One region of the Lysinibacillus sp. NPDC095746 genome, then DNA from elsewhere that is predicted to be linked to it. Evidence: riboswitches for the same ligand, from Rfam matches in the RefSeq annotation. Region 1 holds a riboswitch; each other region holds the start of a gene.
The links. A riboswitch is a leader RNA that binds a small molecule or an ion and turns the genes downstream of it on or off. The one in region 1 is predicted to bind cobalamin.
Positions count from the first base shown of each region.

Region 1 (6,498 bases):
TTCTTCTATAGGTGGTGAAATGAATAAGGTTTTAAGTCTCCTTTCTGCGGATGTCCAATCATCTGTACCTGACGTTAGGCTTTCGGTACAAAAAAATCCGCTGAAATAAAGGCACTCAGTCTAAGAATGCCACGCCATGTGGCAATGACTGAGTAACCAACCTCGTATTGGCCTAAAGCCTCCGGGGTGTGTCACGAAATCGGAAAGGTGTGCATAGGGGATGTTAGCCTAAAATCATCACATCCATGATAACGGCTAACTGCCCTGCAACGGTGTGGCTGCCGCTACGTTAGCACTGCGCTTTCGTACAAAAAGACATCTGTTGCTGCCGCTGCGCTTTCGCACAAAAGACATCTGCAGCTGCCGCTACGTTTTCGCGCAAAAAATATATGCAGGTCCAAGCACAAAGCCGATTCCGGACACAATTATGCAAGGGCACAATTGATTGCAAATTAGGGGTGAGAAAGTTGACAACTTTTTATTTAATAAGACATGGCGAAACGATGTGGAATAAAGAGCATCGACTACAGGGATGGTTAGATTCGCCATTATCCGAGGATGGTATTTTACATGCAGAAAAACTTCGAGATCATTTGAAAAAATGCTCTTTTGCAGCGGCATATAGTAGTTCAAGTGGCCGTGCTAAGGAAACGCTGCATATTCTTCTAGATAATCGCCAGCTTCCAATCTATTATGAGGATAATTTACGGGAAATTTTTTTAGGCGATTGGCAAGGGAAAACAGTCGAGGACATTATGACTACACATCGCCTTGATTATGAATTATATACCGATTATCCAGGACAATTCGTCGCAACCCATACGGAAAGCTTTGGTACGGTAACAGAACGAGCCCTATTTACGTTATCGAAAATTGCAGAACAATATCCCGAGAATAATGTTTTAATTGTGTCCCATGCTGTAACGATTAAATGCGTCATAAACGCCATTTTAGGGCGAAGCATCAATCAGCTATGGGCAGAACCATTTATAAATGGTACAAGTGTCACGATTATTGAGAAAGTCGAGCAACAATGGCTCGTAAAAGATATCGGGAACATTCAACATTTACAACAGGAGGCTTAACGATGCCACTAATTTTCATTACAGGGGGGGTACGTAGTGGTAAATCCCACTTTGCTGAAAAAGCGGCTGTTACTCACTATCAAACAGAATTTAACCAAGCACGACGACTTATTTATATTGCTTCTGGAGTAGCGTTGGACGATGAGATGGAGAAGCGAATAGTACGTCATCAAACAGATAGACAAGCACAAAATATGGAATGGTTGACGATAGAAGCACCTTATGACATGGCAAAAACATTGCATAAACTGACTGATGGAGATGTTGTGTTATGGGACTGTGTTACAACATGGCTGACAAATGCTTTTTACGAGGGTTTTGACACGGGAACTCCCTGTGTGGAACAACCTTGCTGTTTAGAGCAAAAGCTTGATGTTTTAAAAAGAGCGGTAGAGACGTTACTTGAGAAAAGGGTGACGTTTTTTATCGTCTCAAACGAATTATTCGATGAGCCTCCATATTCTAGCGAGGAAGTAGAATTATACCGACAAACCCTTGGGAAATTACATCAATGGTTCGTTTCTATAGCGGATGAGGCGTATGAAATAAATTACGGTATCGTGAAGAAATGGAAATAATAAATAACGCTTTGAAAATAAAAAGAAAGAAGGCAAGACGATGAAAAATTTCTGGCATAGCATACAACTTGCGTTTCAATTTTTTACAGTTTTGCCGGTACATAAAGAAATTCCGTTAACAAAGGCAACTATTACCGGGATGTTCGCTTTTTTACCATGGATAGGGGCTCTCATGGGTACTACAGTGGCGGCGGTGATCTATTGTTTAACAGAATGGACGGCAAGCAGTGAAATTTTGCTTACTTTTGTGATTGTCGGATTATTTGCCTTATTTACGGGTGGTTTGCATTTAGATGGTTTTATTGATATGGGGGATGCTTATTTTTCGTATCGAGATCGTGAGAAGCGGCTAGAAATTTTAGATGATCCACGTGTTGGTGCATTTGGAGTACTATCTGTGCTATTTCTAGTGCTTGGCAAATTTGTGATACTGCATGAATTATTCGTACAGCATAAATTTGCACTATGGATGCCTGTAATTATTCCGTTATTAACAAGAGTAGGCATGAGCTTTTATTTTATGTCGCTCAAATGCTCGAAAGAAAAGGGGCTTGCCTACTTTTTTAAAACACATATTAAGCCGGGAATACTCATTACCTTTATGCTTATCACTTTAGTTGTGGCGTATAGTAGCTTGTTGTTTGTCTTAGGTTTCTCAATTGTTCCACTAGTGTTAATAGCTGTATTAGCAATCGCCTTTTTAGTGTTCCGGCAATTTACAATGCGCAACTTTGGTGGTGTTTCTGGAGATTTACTCGGTGCATCAATTGAAGGAATGGAGGTTGTACTGTGGGTGACGTTGTTATTGTTCACTTAATGAGACATGCCCCAACAAAGGAAAATTTGGAGAAGCGATATATCGGCTGGACAGATTCTTCATTAGCTGATGCATCTTTGCTGACTATAGTAGATTCAGAAGTCACGAAGGTGTATGGTAGTGATTTGCTGCGCTGTAGGGAAACCGCTGCCCATTATTTTCCGAATGCAACATATGTGTCTGATAAAAGATTTCGAGAGTCGAACTTCGGTGCATTTGAAGGACGAACATATGAGGACTTGAAAACAGATAGTCGCTATTGTGCATGGTTAGATGACCCCGTACAGTCACCGCCTCCAAGGGGGGAAGGCTTTGATGCTTTTTGTGCGCGAGTCATTGAAGGGTTCACTGAGTTACCAAAAGGTGAGGATGTTTATCAGCTCGTTGTCCATGGCGGAGTTATTCGAGCACTTCTTGTAGAATTTGCACCGACTGAGCAAACTTTTTGGTCATATCAAACACCGCATGATAAAATGTTTTCTTTAACGTTTACAAGAAAGGCTTGGGAGGAGGGAGCGAGATGCATGTCTTTATCGGAGGCGCCTATAGTGGAAAAACCGACTATGTCATGAAATTGCTTGCAGGTCAAAAAGTTGAGCTAGTAGATGGCAATCTACCTGATGCCAGCCCAGCCTGTAATGTACTAATTATTAAAAACATAGAGAAATGGCTCGTGACACAAAATCTTGAGGATGATGAACCCCTTGTCAAAACCATTTTGACAAGATTAAAGACTCTTGAAAAAAATTGTGCAGTCTATATAATAGTGACCGATATGGGTCGTGGAGTTGTGCCAATGGAAAAACAGGCACGATTGTTGCGTGATACATGTGGGCGTTTGTACCAGGCATTATTCGCTGAAGCCGAACAAGTCGTACGCATTTGGTACGGTATCGGGGAACGAATCAAATAATATAGTTTTAAAAAAACTTATTAGGCTTTTCATTTGGGGATGAGATTTGCAAAGACGTATGTTTTGTAAATAAGTTGATCGGAGTGGAGGCTTGGCGCCCCCGGAAAGCGCTTTGCTCTGCGCGTCAGCGACCTAGCGTCCAACGGGAACGGAAATCGACCTACGTTATCATGACGAGCTAAATATAACAGGAAAGAGGAAATGGGATGGATCGACAAAGATTGATGAAATTGACGCTCACTGCCATGGTAGCGGCAATTTGTGCAGTTGGTGCAGTCATTAAAATTCCAACATTTATTTCAACTGCTGCGCTTGACTCTGCACCTGCATTGTTGAGCGTTGTATTTTTATCTCCAGTATTAGCAGGGGTTGCGGGAGTCATTGGGCATTTTATCTCAGCCTTAACTACTGGCTTTCCATATGGGCCACTACATATTATTATCGCAGTAGAAATGTTTATTGTTGTATGGGTCTTTGGGGTAATGCATAAAAAAGGAATGCATTTCTGGAAATGGCCTGTGGCACTTGTTTTCAATGGTGTTGTTGCACCTTTACCATTTTATTTTATCATTAGTCCTGCATTTTACTGGGCATCACTGACTAGTCTTCCATTGGCAACACTCATAAATCTAGTGATTGTTGCCATTGTGATGCCAATTCTCTCTAAAGTGTTTATGCGTAAGGAAGGTCGAGTCCATTGAGAAATGCAATACAAATAGGTCGGTTGATTGCAACATCTGATAATGCTGCAGCAATTGGTGAAAAACCACAAGATGTTGTGTCTGCTCCAGACAAATTAACGGCATACTTGACGGCGCGTGTTACTTTTATAGAGCAGCTTGCTGCAAATGCTTTACCAAGCCATATTATACTCGCTAATTTTTCAGGGGATGCTGCATGGGCTCGTTACGTTGCAGGCATTCAGCAGGTTTTTGCTGAGACGGGTCTTAATTGTCCACAAATAGATGGTAGTACAGAGTCCAATATGCCGACTCTACAATCAGGTTTGTCTATAACGATGCTAGGTGAGCAGCAAACACGCACAGCAACTGAGTATGAACAGCTTAGTTGGTACACCTATGGATTACCGCTTGTAGGCAATGAAATCCTTGCACAGCCTGAAGATGTGGCGCAGCTCCAACCTATTTTTGAGGCGTGGAAAGAGGGAATAGTGCAGCAAGTATGGCCAGTTGGATCAAAAGGTCTACAAGTCGAATTTACCCGACTTTTTGGCGAGCAACAGGTCAAAAGTTCGTTAGATATTGAGAAATCGGCTGGTCCATGTGCAGTAGTTTTGCTAGGAATTCAGCCAGAAAAAGAGCAGCTAGCACAAAAAAAATTTCCTAGAAATTTTGAAAAACTACGTAAAACTGCATTGTAATTGGGCTTGCTTCGAGAAAATGTAGCACTTTATAACGTGCAAGGGGCAAAACACCTATTGCAACAATAAACACAATATGTTAGATTTGTTTAGGAGTTAAAACACTATATATAGTATTTTGGACGAGCGGTACCAATATGGTTTAAAAGGGAATTCGGAAAAAGAGTCATCTTAGGCCGAAGCTGTCCCCGCAACTGTAAGTGCTGACAAATGATGAATTGGCCACTGTGAAGAACGGGAAGGTAATCATTTGGAGGAAGCACGAGCCAGGAGACCTGCCGATTTGTTCAAGACAGCAACACATTCTTCGGGGATTGAGAAGTGGAGGCGAGAGATTTGTTCACTTCTTTGTGTGCATGTCCTTCATTTCCATTTCCGATTTTACAGCGATCACGTAACCGATAAATGTTGCGTGATCGCTTTTTGTGTTGCTGGAGAAGGAAAGGGAGAGAATGTTACATGACAATTCAAATCGAACAACAAATTGCTAAGCTCAAGAAAAACTACACAGAGGATGAACTTGAAAGTTTTGTAAGATTATCAGATCGATGGCTACGAAAAAACGACAATGCGACATTTGAAGCATGGGCTGATGCGATGATTTTACAAACGCTTAGCCTTATTGATGAGGAAGAGCCATACTGGACATTTATCGCAGCTCAAATATATTTAGAAAAACTATATGATCAATTTGCAATGCGTCGTGGTGTCTCAGTGAAGGATGTTTATAAAGTTTTCCCAGAACATTTAGCACACTATACAGAAGCTGGATTGTATCATGAAAGTTTAACAACAAAATATAGTGAGCAGGAGCTTCAGGAACTCGCTTCGTACCTAGAATCAAGTCGAGATGAGTTGTTTACGTATATTGGTTTAAAAACATTAATGGACCGTTATGTAGTCCGTGATTACACGAAAACACCAGTGGAGCTTCCGCAGGAACGATGGATGGTTATTGCGATGACTCTGATGCAGGATGAAACAGAAAATCGTTTAGAAAAAGTCCGTGAATCTTATTGGGCAATGAGTAATTTATATATGACTGTTGCCACACCGACATTATCGAATGCGGGTAAAACACATGGACAGCTATCAAGCTGTTTTATCGATACAGTAGATGATAGTTTACAAAGCATTTATGACACGAATACAGATGTCGCAACATTATCGAAATACGGCGGTGGTATTGGTGTTTATATGGGTAAAATTCGTAGCCGAGGCTCATCTATTAAAGGTTTTAAAGGTGCATCAAGTGGCGTTTTACCATGGATTAAACAGCTTAATAATACGGCAGTATCAGTCGATCAGCTTGGACAACGACAAGGCGCTATTGCTGTCTATCTAGATGTTTGGCATAAAGATGTCTTTACGTTTTTAGATTTACGCTTAAACAATGGGGATGAACGTCTGCGTGCCCATGATATTTTCACAGGGCTATGCTTACCGGATATATTTATGGAAACTGTTGAAGCACGTGGGGAGTGGCACTTATTTGATCCACATGAAGTACGAGAGGTTATGGGCTACTCACTAGAGGATTTCTACGATGAGAAAAAGGGTGACGGTTCCTTCCGTACTAAATATGAAGAATGTATCGCAAATCCATTGTTAAGTCGTGAAGTCGTACCAGCTATTGATATTATGAAGCGTATTATGCGCTCACAGCTAGAAACAGGCGTACCATTTATGTTCTATCGTGATGAAGTCAATCGCATGAATCCGAA
Region 1 is NZ_JBIWGL010000016.1:71,526-78,023, forward strand. Features, by position in the region: gene ACIQ7N_RS13335 (pyridoxal phosphate-dependent aminotransferase) at 1-109, shown strand, start outside; gene ACIQ7N_RS13340 (histidine phosphatase family protein) at 468-1,085, shown strand; gene ACIQ7N_RS13345 (bifunctional adenosylcobinamide kinase/adenosylcobinamide-phosphate guanylyltransferase) at 1,088-1,663, shown strand; gene cobS (adenosylcobinamide-GDP ribazoletransferase) at 1,704-2,480, shown strand; gene ACIQ7N_RS13355 (histidine phosphatase family protein) at 2,453-3,052, shown strand; gene ACIQ7N_RS13360 (bifunctional adenosylcobinamide kinase/adenosylcobinamide-phosphate guanylyltransferase) at 3,001-3,393, shown strand; gene ACIQ7N_RS13365 (ECF transporter S component) at 3,600-4,094, shown strand; gene ACIQ7N_RS13370 (hypothetical protein) at 4,091-4,774, shown strand; cobalamin riboswitch at 4,885-5,072, shown strand; gene ACIQ7N_RS13375 (ribonucleoside-diphosphate reductase subunit alpha) at 5,234-6,498, shown strand, end outside.

Region 2 (6,498 bases), on a different contig from region 1:
CATGTTTTAGCAAACTTTAAATTTATACTGAATGAATGGCGTAAAGATGGTGAGACAACCCTTTCAGATAGAGAACAAAATTTAGTTTCAGACCTCATGGTAGATGGCTATCATGCTTGGGGGCAATTTTATAATTCTTTTATAAATAATTTTACGATTAAAGTTCAAATAAATGGAGAACAAAAAAATTTATCCGTCGGTCAAGCTATCAACTTACGTTCACATCCTAATGAAGACGTTCGTAAAGAATCCCATAATGCTTTAGAAGATACGTGGAAAGACAATGCGGAACTATTTGCGAAAATATTAAATCATATTGCAGGCTTTCGATTACAAGTTTACAAGAAGTGTGGCTTTGATAATGTAATACAAGATTCTTTAATTAAAAATCGTATGAAGGAGGAGACACTTCATGCGATGTGGTCTGTCGTTAATAAATTTAAAAAACCCTTCACTGACTACTTAAATCAAAAAGCAAAAATAAATGGCTATAAAAAGATGCAATCATTTAACTTTTGGGCACCTATGACAACAAAAAAACAAAAATTTGAATACGAAGATGCTGTTAATTTTATTTTGGAGCATTTTAGTGCATTCGGAACAGAATTAGAAAATTTCTCTAAAAAGGCATTTAGTGAAGGCTGGATAGAAGCTGAAGATCGTGCAAATAAGTCTGCTGTAGCATTTTGTTCAGGCTTTCCACTTTCGAAAGAATCAAGAATTTTCATGACATTTGGCGGTACAATCACAGATGTATTAACACTTGCTCATGAATTAGGACATGCCTTCCATAACGATGCAATGAAATCTATTAATGGCGTGAATAAACAATATCCAATGTGCATTGCTGAAACTGCTTCAACGTTTTCAGAGATGATTATATTAGATGCGGCAATGCAAAAAGCTACATCTACTAATGAAAAATTATTTTTGCTTGATGAGAAATTAAAGCGTAGTGTCATGAATTTCATGAATATTCATTCTCGATTTTTATTTGAAAAGAAATTTTATGAAGAACGTAAAGAAGGCATTGTTTCATCATCACGCTTAAACGAAATGATGCAGGAAGCAATAGATGAAGGCTATGATAGTTCTCTCGATAATCCTTCACTGCATTCATGGATATGGACACCACATTATTATATGACACAATCTCCTTTTTATAATTTTCCTTATTCATTTGGATATTTGTTTGCATTGAGCTTATTTGCAAAGGCAAAAGAAAAAGGTAAAGAATTTGAAAGCTGTTATTTAGATTTGCTTCGTGATTCAGGAAGTATGTGCACAGAGGATTTAGTGATGAAACATTTAGGTGAAGATATCACTTCGGAAGATTTTTGGAAAAAAGGAATAGAATTATGCATGAATGATGTGGATGAATTTATCAAATTAAGTAATGAGTGTATAAACTAACCATTCGTAAATGGAGTTTCCGGCTGGACTTACTAAATATGGTGAAAACATTAACCAAGCATCTCGTAGGCATATGAACAGCAGATAGCGGATAATTTCGAAAGCAGAAGATGTACATTCAATCATTATTTAAAAGGTGGACCATTCATATTTTATTAATGTGTTTACCGTTTGGGATTTCGCTATTCCGACAAAATGAAAGCCAATTTCCTGTACGCTAAGAAGTTGGCTTTGTTGGTGCAATTTAAATAAAAAAGATTGCTTTTGCTTGTCTATATTTCACTAAAGCCCGCGTTAGCTAACAAGTAGGAATGAAATTAATTAGGCTTAATGTATTCTCCTGTGGAAGCATTAAAGCCCATTTCTTTCATTTTTGTTTGGTCACTATTCCAACCTATTATTAATAGAATAGTAACATTTCTCTCTATATCTTTTCTAAGCATAAAATTATACCCTTTAGCCCAGTTTTCACCTGGATAAATACCGCCGATTTTTAGAGCTTTTTGAAGCAATTCAGGTGAATCATATTGAATATCTTTCATTTGTATAAACTCTTTTTTAGGGTAAGGAGAAGTACCATCCCTCGTTACATCATTTGTATAATCTATTTTTCCGTCATGAATGGTTACTAAAAAAACCTTATTCGTTTCTGGCACTCCAAACAAAATATTCCAATGCTTTCTTTTGCCGTTACTTCCAATTGATTTCCTACGCTTATCTAAATCAATATTTATTGCATCTATTAATTGAGCATTTTTATTCCATTTTAATGCTGGTGGATTTGCTAATTCAATCGCTTGTTTTATTGATAATTCTTGCTGCTCATCGACTTCAAATGTATCTTTAGTAAATTGTAGAGAACTAGCAGATACTAGCTCAACAGCATCCACTGGAACGAATAAAAGTAAAACAACAAAAACAATTCTTTTCATGTTCTCAAGCCCTTTTTAAGTGTATTGTTTCCAAACCTTATTCAAATATTCTACGTCGTTAGTAAAAAAACATTTGTCGAACAATTATTTCAATGACAAAAAGGGATATATTGGATTTTGTAGAATACTAGTAACCAACCTAAAATTTTTAATCAGGAGTGAGGGAATTGGAAGTTACGCAGCAAAATTCGTTATTCAGTAGGATTGGCTATCTCTATTTACCAGCTAATAATATCGATGAAACAATTGAATGGTACCAGAATAAGCTAGAATTTAAGCTTAAAACACCAAAGTTTCAGGATGATATTGGTTATGTAGCAGTATTAACACCGCCCGAAGGCTATGTTGTATTAGTCCTTGTAGAAACAAAGGATCATACAACAGCAAATTTTTTACGCGATGGTCGCCTGTATCAAACTTTTACGTTGAATTGTCCAGATCTAGAATTTACACATACCTCATTAAAGAATAATGGCGTAGAAGTTAGTGAAATTATTTGGCGTGGAGAAAATGCTAAATACTTTGTTGTTACCGACCCATCAGGTAATCATATTGAGGCTGCTTGGTCTATATGGGATTAAGTGATAAAAGTTGGTGCTTAGTACAAGAAGAATGATTAAACTTTTTCTGTAATCAAGTTTTTTTCGATAAGGTTGTTGCTAGCTAAAGGAGCAGATTAGTGAAAAAAGAATATATAAAAATAGTCAATTGTAAAAAATGCAGATGAGGTGAGGTAATGGTGTAATTGTTGTTTGATCACCAAAATGGCTTTGAAAATTGATATAGAGTGGTGATAAAGTGGACAATGCAAATGAAAATAAGCGAATTCTTTATGCGGTTTTCGAGAATGAAATTCAATTGCCTATCTTAGATATTACTCATCCCCTTTTCAACGCAAGTATTGATGAACAGGCGTATCATTTGAGCTGTCTTAAGTCAGCCAGGAGCATTGAATCATTAAAAAAGATGCCTGGCTTTATCCGCAACATCTTTGTGAAAATGTCGAATGTTGACAATTCCTATCTTAGCGGCATGCGTACTTTGCTGTACAAACTTGGCCCCGGCTTAAGCAAAGGGATAAAATTAGGTTTCCGGGATAAGTGGGCGGTGAAGCAAACTTCTTTTATGGGACTCCGAATCAGGCTGAGGGATCTTTGTCGGCGCCAGTCGGAAATTTTGCTACCCCAGCTTAAGCAATTCCCTGAACGGAACCTTTGTTTCTTCAATATCGCTGGAGGGGCCGCTACCGACAGTATCAACACCCTAATTCTCATTCAAGAATCGGACCCAGAATTACTTAAGGAACGTAAGATTGAAATCAATATTTTAGATATCGATACTTATGGCCCCAATTTTGCCAAGCGATGCATCGATGCTTTGAAGCAGCCAGGGGAACGCTTTCATGACCTGGACATTGCCCTCAATATTATTTATTATGACTGGAGTCAACCAGAGGCATTATTAAAGATGAGTTTAGAACGTTCCGACTGGATTCAACTCTGTTCATCGGAGGGTGGTCTATTTGAGTACGGTTCGGATGCAGCCATCATTGAAAATCTAAACCATTTCTATACTAACTCCCCGGCGGACGCTCGGGTCACGGGTTCATTAATTTTCGACCGGGCGCATGTAAATCCGGGATACCTGGGTTTTACAGAGTTTATTGGCGTGCAAATCCAATATCTTGGGCTAGAGGGATTGCAGCGGATTTTAACCCAAACCTCGTGGGTTTTGGAAAAATCCCATGAAATTGATACGGTCTATACGTTGTTTTCATTAAAGAAAGCTGACATATGAAGTAAAACAGGCCAAGGTTAAGCTACCTGGCCTTTGTGTGTTAGCCATTACTAGTAGGTTTTTATTATATTCAGAAAATAAAATTGACGCGAACATTAGAGCATGATATGTTTAATACTAATTTCATAGCAACCATTACAAGTTTGAGTGAAATAAGCTTTCATTCAATTAAAAGGAAAATGGGTGTAAATCCCATGCTGTCCCGCAGCTGTAAATGAGGAGTTTTGTTTCGATAACCACTGAGAAATTACTTGGGAAGGTGAAGCAAAATTATGATTCATGAGCCAGAATGCCTGCTTGTAAAGAGATTCATTGATGATCTACGAAAGATAGGGAGATGGATAGAGGCTTACTTATAGTAAGTTATTCTGTCCTTATTCTTTTGGAATAAGGTTTTTTTATGCCTTCTTTCAATCTTTAGATTCATTTAGTGCACCACAAACAAAGAAGGAGACATAAAATGAGATTGACAAAGTATTTACTACCTTTCACGCTTATTTTGATGTTCAGTTTACTCACTGGCTGTACAAGCAATGAAAAGGGAGAGACAGCATCGAAAAAACAGACAGACGAAAAAATGATAACGATTGGGTGGCCATTAGATGTAGGTCCATTAAATCCCCATACATATTTACCAAATCAAATGACAGCACAAGCAATGGTCTATGAATCATTGGTTGAATATAATGATGATGGAACGATTACGCCGAAACTAGCAGAAAGTTGGGACATCTCTAAGGATAAAACCTCTTATGTTTTCCATTTAAGAAAAGATGTTAAGTATTCTGACGGAACGTCTTTTAATGCAGACAATGTGATTCGTAACTTTCATGCAGTTTTAGCAAATCGTGATATGCATTCTTGGATGGGCATGGTTAATCATATTAAAGAGGTTGTGAAAGTGGATGACTTTACAATTCGTTTGCAATTGGATGAACCCTATTACCCTGTCTTAAACGAACTTGCCTTCGTAAGACCTTTCCGTTTTTTAGGTGATAATGGATTCCCTAAAGGTGATGCGACACAAGATTCAATCCAAACACCAATTGGGACAGGCCCATGGGTATTAACAGAATACAAAAAGGATGAATACGCTTTATTTAGTCGCAATGAAAACTACTGGGGAGAAAAACCTCTTGTAGAACAAATAAAAGTAAAAATTATCCCTGATTCAGAATCTATTTCGTTGGCCTTTGAAAATGAAGAATTAGATTTAATATATGGTCGTGGCATCATTAGTTTAGATAACTATACGTTTTTAAAAGATAGTGGGAAATATAAAACTGCTACGTCTGAACCTTTATCCACACGTGCGCTACTGTTGAATACACAGTCAGGTCCGTTAGCAGAATTAAAGGTACGTCAAGCGATTCAATATGTAATCAATAAGGAACAAATGGTTGACAGTATTACACATGGTACTGAAAAAGTGGCCAATACACTATTTTGGGATGCTGTGCCTTATGCCAATATTAATTTAGCGCCAATTTTATATAATCCGAAAAAAGCGCAACAATTGCTAGATGAAGCGGGATGGACGCTACAGAAGGGTGAAAAAATTCGCTCTAAAAACGGACAGCCACTAACATTAGATTTAATCTACATTGCAACAGATGCGATTCAAAAGCCAATGGCGGAACTCATGCAAGGTGAACTAGCAAAAATAGGGGTACAATTGAATTTAGAAGGCGCAGATGTGATGGTAGGTCTGCAAAAATTAATGGATAATCAGGTTGATATTAATTTCTGGCGTACAAATGGACCACCAACAGATCCACATAGCTTTGCTAATGAATCAGCTACACCAAACGCTAATGGTGTCTATGAAGCGAAATTAGGCTTACCAACTGCCAAAGAAATCGATACTAAAATTCATCAATTATTAGTAGGTACAGATGAAAAAGAGCGCGTGCAACTTTATACGGATATTTTAACAATGTTCCATGACCAAGCACTATTCTATCCTATATCTTACGAAACAAATAGCATGATTTATCAGCCATATATGAAGGATTTTGCGCCACGTGCCTCTGAATATGATCTTCCATATGCACAAATGGATAAAGAAAAATAAGTATAGAAGAGAGAGTATGTCGATCAAAGACAGCTCTCTCTTTATCATAGGATTGATTAGGAAGTGACAGCATGTATGAATCGACATGGATGTTTTGTTTAAAAAGAATTTTGACATTGCCGTTTGTATTATTTGGCGTATCCATCCTGACCTTTGTATTTATTCGTTTCGTTCCAGTAGAACCTGCGGAGGTCATTCTTAGATTGGCAAGAGTTGCGCCAACAGCAGAAGCCATTCAAGCATTGCGTGAAGAACTTGGAACAGACAAACCTTTTCTTATTC
Region 2 is NZ_JBIWGL010000026.1:53,595-60,092, forward strand. Features, by position in the region: gene ACIQ7N_RS17985 (M3 family oligoendopeptidase) at 1-1,413, shown strand, start outside; gene ACIQ7N_RS17990 (hypothetical protein) at 1,731-2,345, opposite strand; gene ACIQ7N_RS17995 (VOC family protein) at 2,513-2,926, shown strand; gene ACIQ7N_RS18000 (hypothetical protein) at 3,144-4,142, shown strand; cobalamin riboswitch at 4,265-4,457, shown strand; gene nikA (nickel ABC transporter substrate-binding protein) at 4,603-6,216, shown strand; gene nikB (nickel ABC transporter permease) at 6,288-6,498, shown strand, end outside.
Region 2: it holds a riboswitch for cobalamin, as region 1 does, so the genes downstream of both, nikA (nickel ABC transporter substrate-binding protein) here and ACIQ7N_RS13375 (ribonucleoside-diphosphate reductase subunit alpha) in region 1, are expected to answer to the same signal.

Region 3 (6,498 bases), on a different contig from region 1:
TCATCGCGATCAGTCCAACTTGAAAAGAAGCCTGTTTGATGTGGATAACGCCCAAGTGATACTGCCTCCCGTACACTGTTAGAAAAAGCATTAGCATGTAATTGTGGTAGCACCGCCATTTTTTTTGCTAATGCACGAGCATTGTAAGAGCTGCTACTTTTACCATCTACTAATATAGTGCCTGCAGTTGCTGGCAGTATACCACTTATTACTTTTAACAGTGTGGATTTCCCGCTACCATTCGGCCCTAAGACCCCTAGTATTTTACCTTTTTCAACTGAAAAACTTATATCCTGGACGATAGGTACGTCTTCATAGCCGCCGGAAAGATGTTCAACAACAATCATGCCCGTACCCCCTTGCTTCTACGTTGCTTGTAAAAAATGTAGGAAAAAACCGGTGCCCCAATAAATGCAGTAATGACACCAATCGGTAGCTCTCTTGGCATAATAATTGTTCGTGCTATTAAATCACAAATAATCAGCAAAGTTGCCCCATTTAAAAATGATAATGGCAATAAGTGTCGGTGATCAGAACCCCAAACCATTCTCGTCATATGAGGAACGACTAAACCAACAAAGCCAATCGTTCCAGAAACAGCTACCGCAGCTCCTGTCAACATGGATCCACCCACTAAAATAATATATTTACTGCGCTTAACATGAACACCTAAATGCTTCGCGCGTTCTTCTCCATATAACAGCACATTTAACTCGCGTCTCTGTGTCCAAAGCAAAATGGAGCCTATTATGACAAACGGGATAATCATCTGAACATAAGGCCAACCACGCATCGATACTGAGCCGAGCAGCCATCCGATAACTTGGCGAAGCTCTTCACCAGATAATGCAATCATTAAAGAAATTAAGGAACCTAAAAATGAACTAAATATAACTCCCGTTAAAATTAGAGTTTCCATTTTTAACGAGCGGTCTACTATTCTAGCAAAGCCCATAACAGCTACCATCGTTAATATGGCACCTATCATACTAAAGGTCGGCAATGTAAAATGACCTACTACAGGTATTGATATACTAAAAAAAATCGTCATAACTGCGCCAACTGATGCACCAGAGGAAACACCTAACGTATAAGGGTCAGCCAAAGGGTTTTTTAATAAGCCTTGAAAAGCTGCCCCTGCAATTGCAAGTGACGCCCCTACAAGCCCCGCAAGCAAAACTCGAGGTAATCGAATTTTCCATAAAATATTGGCGGCTGTTTCATCAGCCGCCTTATTCCACAATACTTCTAGCGGAATATGAACCGAGCCTATCGCCACGCCACACCAGATGCTAATAATTAGAAGCGTTATTGCTGTTACATAGGCTACAATTTTTTTACTCATTTAAACGCCTCAGGGTAGACGGCCTTCCCTAATTCCTCAAGACCATCTGCTAAACGAGGACCTTGACGACTTGTTATATTTTCATCCACTTGTACTATGGCTTTATTTTTCACGGCAGAGATTGTCTCAAAGCCTGCACGTTGTGGAATTTTCGTTAAAATATTAGGTACGTAATTATATGCCACAACAATGACATCTGGATTTTTTGCGATAATTTGTTCAGCATCAATTTTATACCAGCTATTTGAATCTGCTGCCACATTTTCGGCATGAATCATTTCTAACATTTCATTCATAAATGTACCTTTACCAGCTGTATAAATTTCTGGCTCATCAGACGACTCTACAAAGACTTTTTTCGCCTCAACACCGTCAAGTTTTGTTTCAACTTCTTTAACTTTTGCCTTCATATTTGCAACAATTTTTTTAGCCTCTTCTAGTTTTCCTGTTGCACGACCAAGCTGTTCAATTGTTGTGTAAGTTTCATTAAAGTTTTTTGCATCCGCTACAACAAATACTTTTACACCTGCCGCCTCAAGCTGTTCAATAGCTCCTTTTGAATAACCCATACCCGACGCATGCGCAAAAACGATATCCGGCGTTAAAGCAATAATTTTTTCAATATTATAATCCATACCGCCAACCTTTTCTTTTTTAGTAACCTCTGGTGGATAGTCGTCATTATCTGTCACACCAACTATTTCATTATTTAAGCCAAGGCCAAATAAAATTTCTGTGTTACTCGGAATGAGTGAGACAATTTTTTCAGGAGGTGCCTCTAGCGTAATATCCTTGCCTGTAGCATCCTTTATCGTCATTGGGAATGTTGCTTGGTCTACTTTTGTTGTCCCTTGTTGCTCAGAAGATGACGGCTTTTCATTTGTCGCCTCTTTTGTATTACATGCAGCAAGTAAGCCAATAGCCAAAAATGCTGATAACCCTATTTTCCAAATTTTCTTCATGTGAATCCTCCTTAGTCTATTTGTGCATATAGTTGTTATTGTTTTTCTGATTTATCGATACGTTTTAGTTTTTGATCATCTAACATTGTAGGGGTATATCAACATCGCGAACTTCTAACCAACATTCGCCCATGTTTTCAAATTTATCGACATTCATCTTCCAAAACAAATACCCCTCATCAAAAAATAATGAGGGGGTCAAATTTGCACAAAAATACATATACAAAATCCACCATCCTATCCTCGTAGGCTACAACGTGTTTTCTATAAAGGCAGGTCTCCTGGCTCGTGCTTCATACGCTTTTTCAAGCCTTCCCGAAATTTTCAGTGGCGCAGATTGAAAAAACTCACACATACAGTGGCGGGACCGCATCGGAATTACACCGATTTCCCTTTTCACTTTACTTAAGTAAAGAACCTTTATAATATTCAGTTGATTTTATTATACATGAAAATGAAAGAAGTCGCCTCCATTCGAGACGACTTCTAAACAATCCATTATGCCTTGGCATAATTGCGTCCGGGATTGGCTTTGTGCTTAGGCCTGCGTGATGCAGGTCAGTTAGCCGTTATCGCATGGATGCGATGATTTTAGGCTAACATCCCATGTGAACTTCTTTCCGATTCCGTGACATTCGCCAATATGATGTTGGTCACTCAGTCGTCGCCACAGGACGTGGCGTTCTTAGACCGAGTTCCTCTATTTCAGCAGGTTATTTGGACACTACCCAAATAAGTTAAACTATATCCGAAAAATACTGTACCGTTTTCATTGGTGCACCCATTTCTCGCAATGCCCATGTATTCTCTAAATAAATATCTGCTAGCTTCTCATATTTGCCGCCGAATTTTTGTGCCCATTCGACTGCTACCACACTTTCATATAAATGCGCCATTTTCTCTGCGACCTTTTTTGCTTCAAACGATTTTGTTGCATCATCTAAACGACTAAATGTTTGCAAAGTTGAATCTAGTTTTGCTAATTGATCCACAACAATTTCAACTAATGGACTGCCAGCTAGTTTTTCTAGACGTTCTTCCATGACACGAATAAACATTTCGTGCGCATGAAACTTATCAACTAAGCGAATGAGCTCTAAAGCTAAAATATTCGCAGTCCCTTCCCATACAGTAAGTACTTGTGCATCTCTTAATAACCGAGGTGTAACAAAATCTTCAATATAGCCGTTTCCGCCATGTAATTCAATGGCTTCACTAGCATAATGTACAGCTTGCTCTGCCGTTTCTTTTTTCATGATCGCAATATACAAGCGGTTTAAAATAATATCTTCTTTATTCCCTCGCCCACTAGTTACTTTATCGTACAGCTGAATAAGATCAAAAACTGTGGCAACTTCTACATGAAGCTTGGCAGCGAATTTCCCTAGTGTATCCTGGATCATAGGATATTGTGTTAAAGGTTTACCAAAGGCATGACGATTTGTCACATAATGCTTCGCCTCTAAATAACCGCGGCGCATAATGCCGATAGAAGCAACCGCATTGCAAATTCTTGATAAATTAAGCGCCTCCAGCATATAGTAAATCCCTTTATTTGGGTCACCGACAACATATGCTAGTGCACCATCAAATTCCACCTCACCAGAAGGCACTGCTCTAACGCCAAGTTTATCCTTTAAACGCCGAATGCGCAGGTTATTAACTGTGCCATCCTCATTTCGCCACGGAACTGCAAACAATGTTAAGCCCTTTGAGCCTGCCTGAGCCTCTTCCATGCGCGCCAATACCATGGTTACTCCACACATTCCTGCGTTAGATGCAAAATATTTCTCCCCATATAAACGATACTGATTGCCGTCCTGTCTTGCCTTCACAACATTCGCTCCAACATCAGAGCCACCTTGACGCTCGGTTAAAAACGTAGCCCCCTCATATAGCTCTGTCTCTCCTGTTGCACAAACATGTGGTAAAAAGCGCGCTTTCACCTCGTCACTTGCATAATGATCAAGGAGATAAGCCGTTGCCATTGTTAACGTAACAGGACAGTAAAAGCCTGGCTCAGCATGTGATAGTATATAGCCTTGAGCAAAGCTATAGACATAGTTACCCTTTCTACCTAATTGCGGAATATCCTTATGCACATAGCCAACAATGCCGGTATTGTATGTCTCTTCAATTGTTTTTTTGTAGCCATCATTGACCCAAACCTCTGACACTTCTTCACCATAGGCATTATACCTTTGTAATCGAGGTTCACCCTCTCTATCAGTATGCTTGGCTCTCACATCAATATCTCCAGCACAAAGTTCACCAAAATCTGTTAGCTCACGTTTTGCATAGTCCACAAACTCTTTATCTAGCATCATTTCTAAAACTTTATGAAGTGTATCATTTTCGTTAAAAAAGTTTGTTGTTTTCATTTCTTCCCGCTGTAAAACTTTCATGCTATCTCACCTCTTGCCCCTTCAAGGATTGTTTTAGTATTTTGCCCGATGCATTTCGTGGTAACGCTTCCACACGTTCAAAGATGCGTGGAATTTTATATTTAGCAAGGTGCTCCTCCAAATAAGCTTTAAGTTCGTCCTCGTCAGTTTCCGTTTTAGCGGCATAAACAGCCTTCACCGTTTCTCCCCACTCCGGATGTGGTACACCGATTACAGCCACTTCAAATATCCCCTCATAGCTCAACATATGATCTTCTATTTCTTTCGGATAAATATTCACACCACCTGAAAAAATAACATCCTTTTTACGATCGACAATCCAAATATAGCCGTCCTCATCTATGCGAGCTAGGTCACCTGTTTTCAGCCACCCATCTATAAATGCACCCTTTGTGGCAACATCATCCTTGTAATAGCCCAGCATATTACCCTCACCGAATAGCACGATTTCTCCTACGTCACCCACACTGACATCTTCTCCATTGTCGTTAATAATCCGTAGCTCCGCCCCAAGTGGTGCACGCCGACCAATGCTCCCCGCCTTCGTTACATGCTCTTCACCAAACAATATTGAACCATTTGGACCAGCCTCTGTTAATCCATAGACACAGGTTACATGATCCGTTCGGAAAGCTTTTTGGATAAAGCGAATTTCATTTTGCGATAACGGCGCTCCACCATAAACCCACCATTTCATCGATGATAGATCAGCTGTTTGCAATCTTGGCATTTGGGCGGTTAACAAATAAGCAACAGGTGCTCCGAAGAAATGCGTTGTCCGTTCCTGCTCAATTGAATCTATCAATAAATCAGGTGTAAATGTTGGCGTTAGTATATTGGTCGAGCCTACAAGTACTCCTGCCATTAAAAATAAATGTAATGGGGCTGAATGCGTCAATGGCATCATAAGAAGAATCCGACTTTCTGGCTTTACTTCCATTTCTATTGCAATCATTTGCGCTACAGTTAAAATATTGCGATAGCTAAACAACACGCCCTTTGGTTTTCCCGTTGTACCCGACGTATATAAAATCGTTGAAACGTCATCTTCATTCAATTGGCAATCAATTGTTTGACTGCTTGCATGTTGAATAAGCGTTTCATAATTTAGCCAACCAACCTTCTCTTGACCTGTTTTGATTTTTAAAGGAACTATCGTGATGTTTTCAACTGCTGCAAAAATTGCCTCATGCACGAGAATAACTTTAGCATCAGCATGCAGCGCTACATACTCAACCTCTTGCAGCGTAAATTTCGCATTTACCGGAACGACAATGGCTCCAATGCGCTGAATAGCAAAATAGCTAACAACAAACTCTACAACATTTGGCATAAAAATAATAACTTTGTCACCTTGCCAGACCCCCTGCTCTACCAAAGCATGACTAAGACGTGTCACTTGCTCATCTAAATCACGATAAGTCACACGTCTGCCCTGACAAACAACCGCTTCACTCATAGGGTACTTTCGCGCATTACGTGCTAATAAATTTGAACTATTCATCATGCATCTCTCCCTTTAAAGTCGCTAATTTTCCTGTAAATATGCCTTGTAATTGCTGTAACTCCTTTTTCATCTGTATAAGCTCTGCAATTTTGCTATCAATTTCTTGTATTTTTTGCTCCCCATATTCGACCGTGCGCTCCAACTGCTGAATGCCCGTGCGATCATCATCAAACAGCAATACCATCTCCTTGATCTCCTCAAGTGAAAAACCGTACCGCTTCCCTCGGAAAATAAGCTTAAGCTTCGCTAATTCTTTTTTTGAAAAGGTTCGCTGATTAG
Region 3 is NZ_JBIWGL010000011.1:67,342-73,839, forward strand. Features, by position in the region: gene ACIQ7N_RS10240 (adenosylcobinamide amidohydrolase) at 1-347, opposite strand, end outside; gene ACIQ7N_RS10245 (FecCD family ABC transporter permease) at 344-1,345, opposite strand; gene ACIQ7N_RS10250 (ABC transporter substrate-binding protein) at 1,342-2,307, opposite strand; cobalamin riboswitch at 2,562-2,744, opposite strand; gene ACIQ7N_RS10255 (acyl-CoA dehydrogenase family protein) at 3,045-4,712, opposite strand; gene ACIQ7N_RS10260 (class I adenylate-forming enzyme family protein) at 4,714-6,216, opposite strand; gene ACIQ7N_RS10265 (MerR family transcriptional regulator) at 6,209-6,498, opposite strand, start outside.
Region 3: it holds a riboswitch for cobalamin, as region 1 does, so the genes downstream of both, ACIQ7N_RS10250 (ABC transporter substrate-binding protein) here and ACIQ7N_RS13375 (ribonucleoside-diphosphate reductase subunit alpha) in region 1, are expected to answer to the same signal.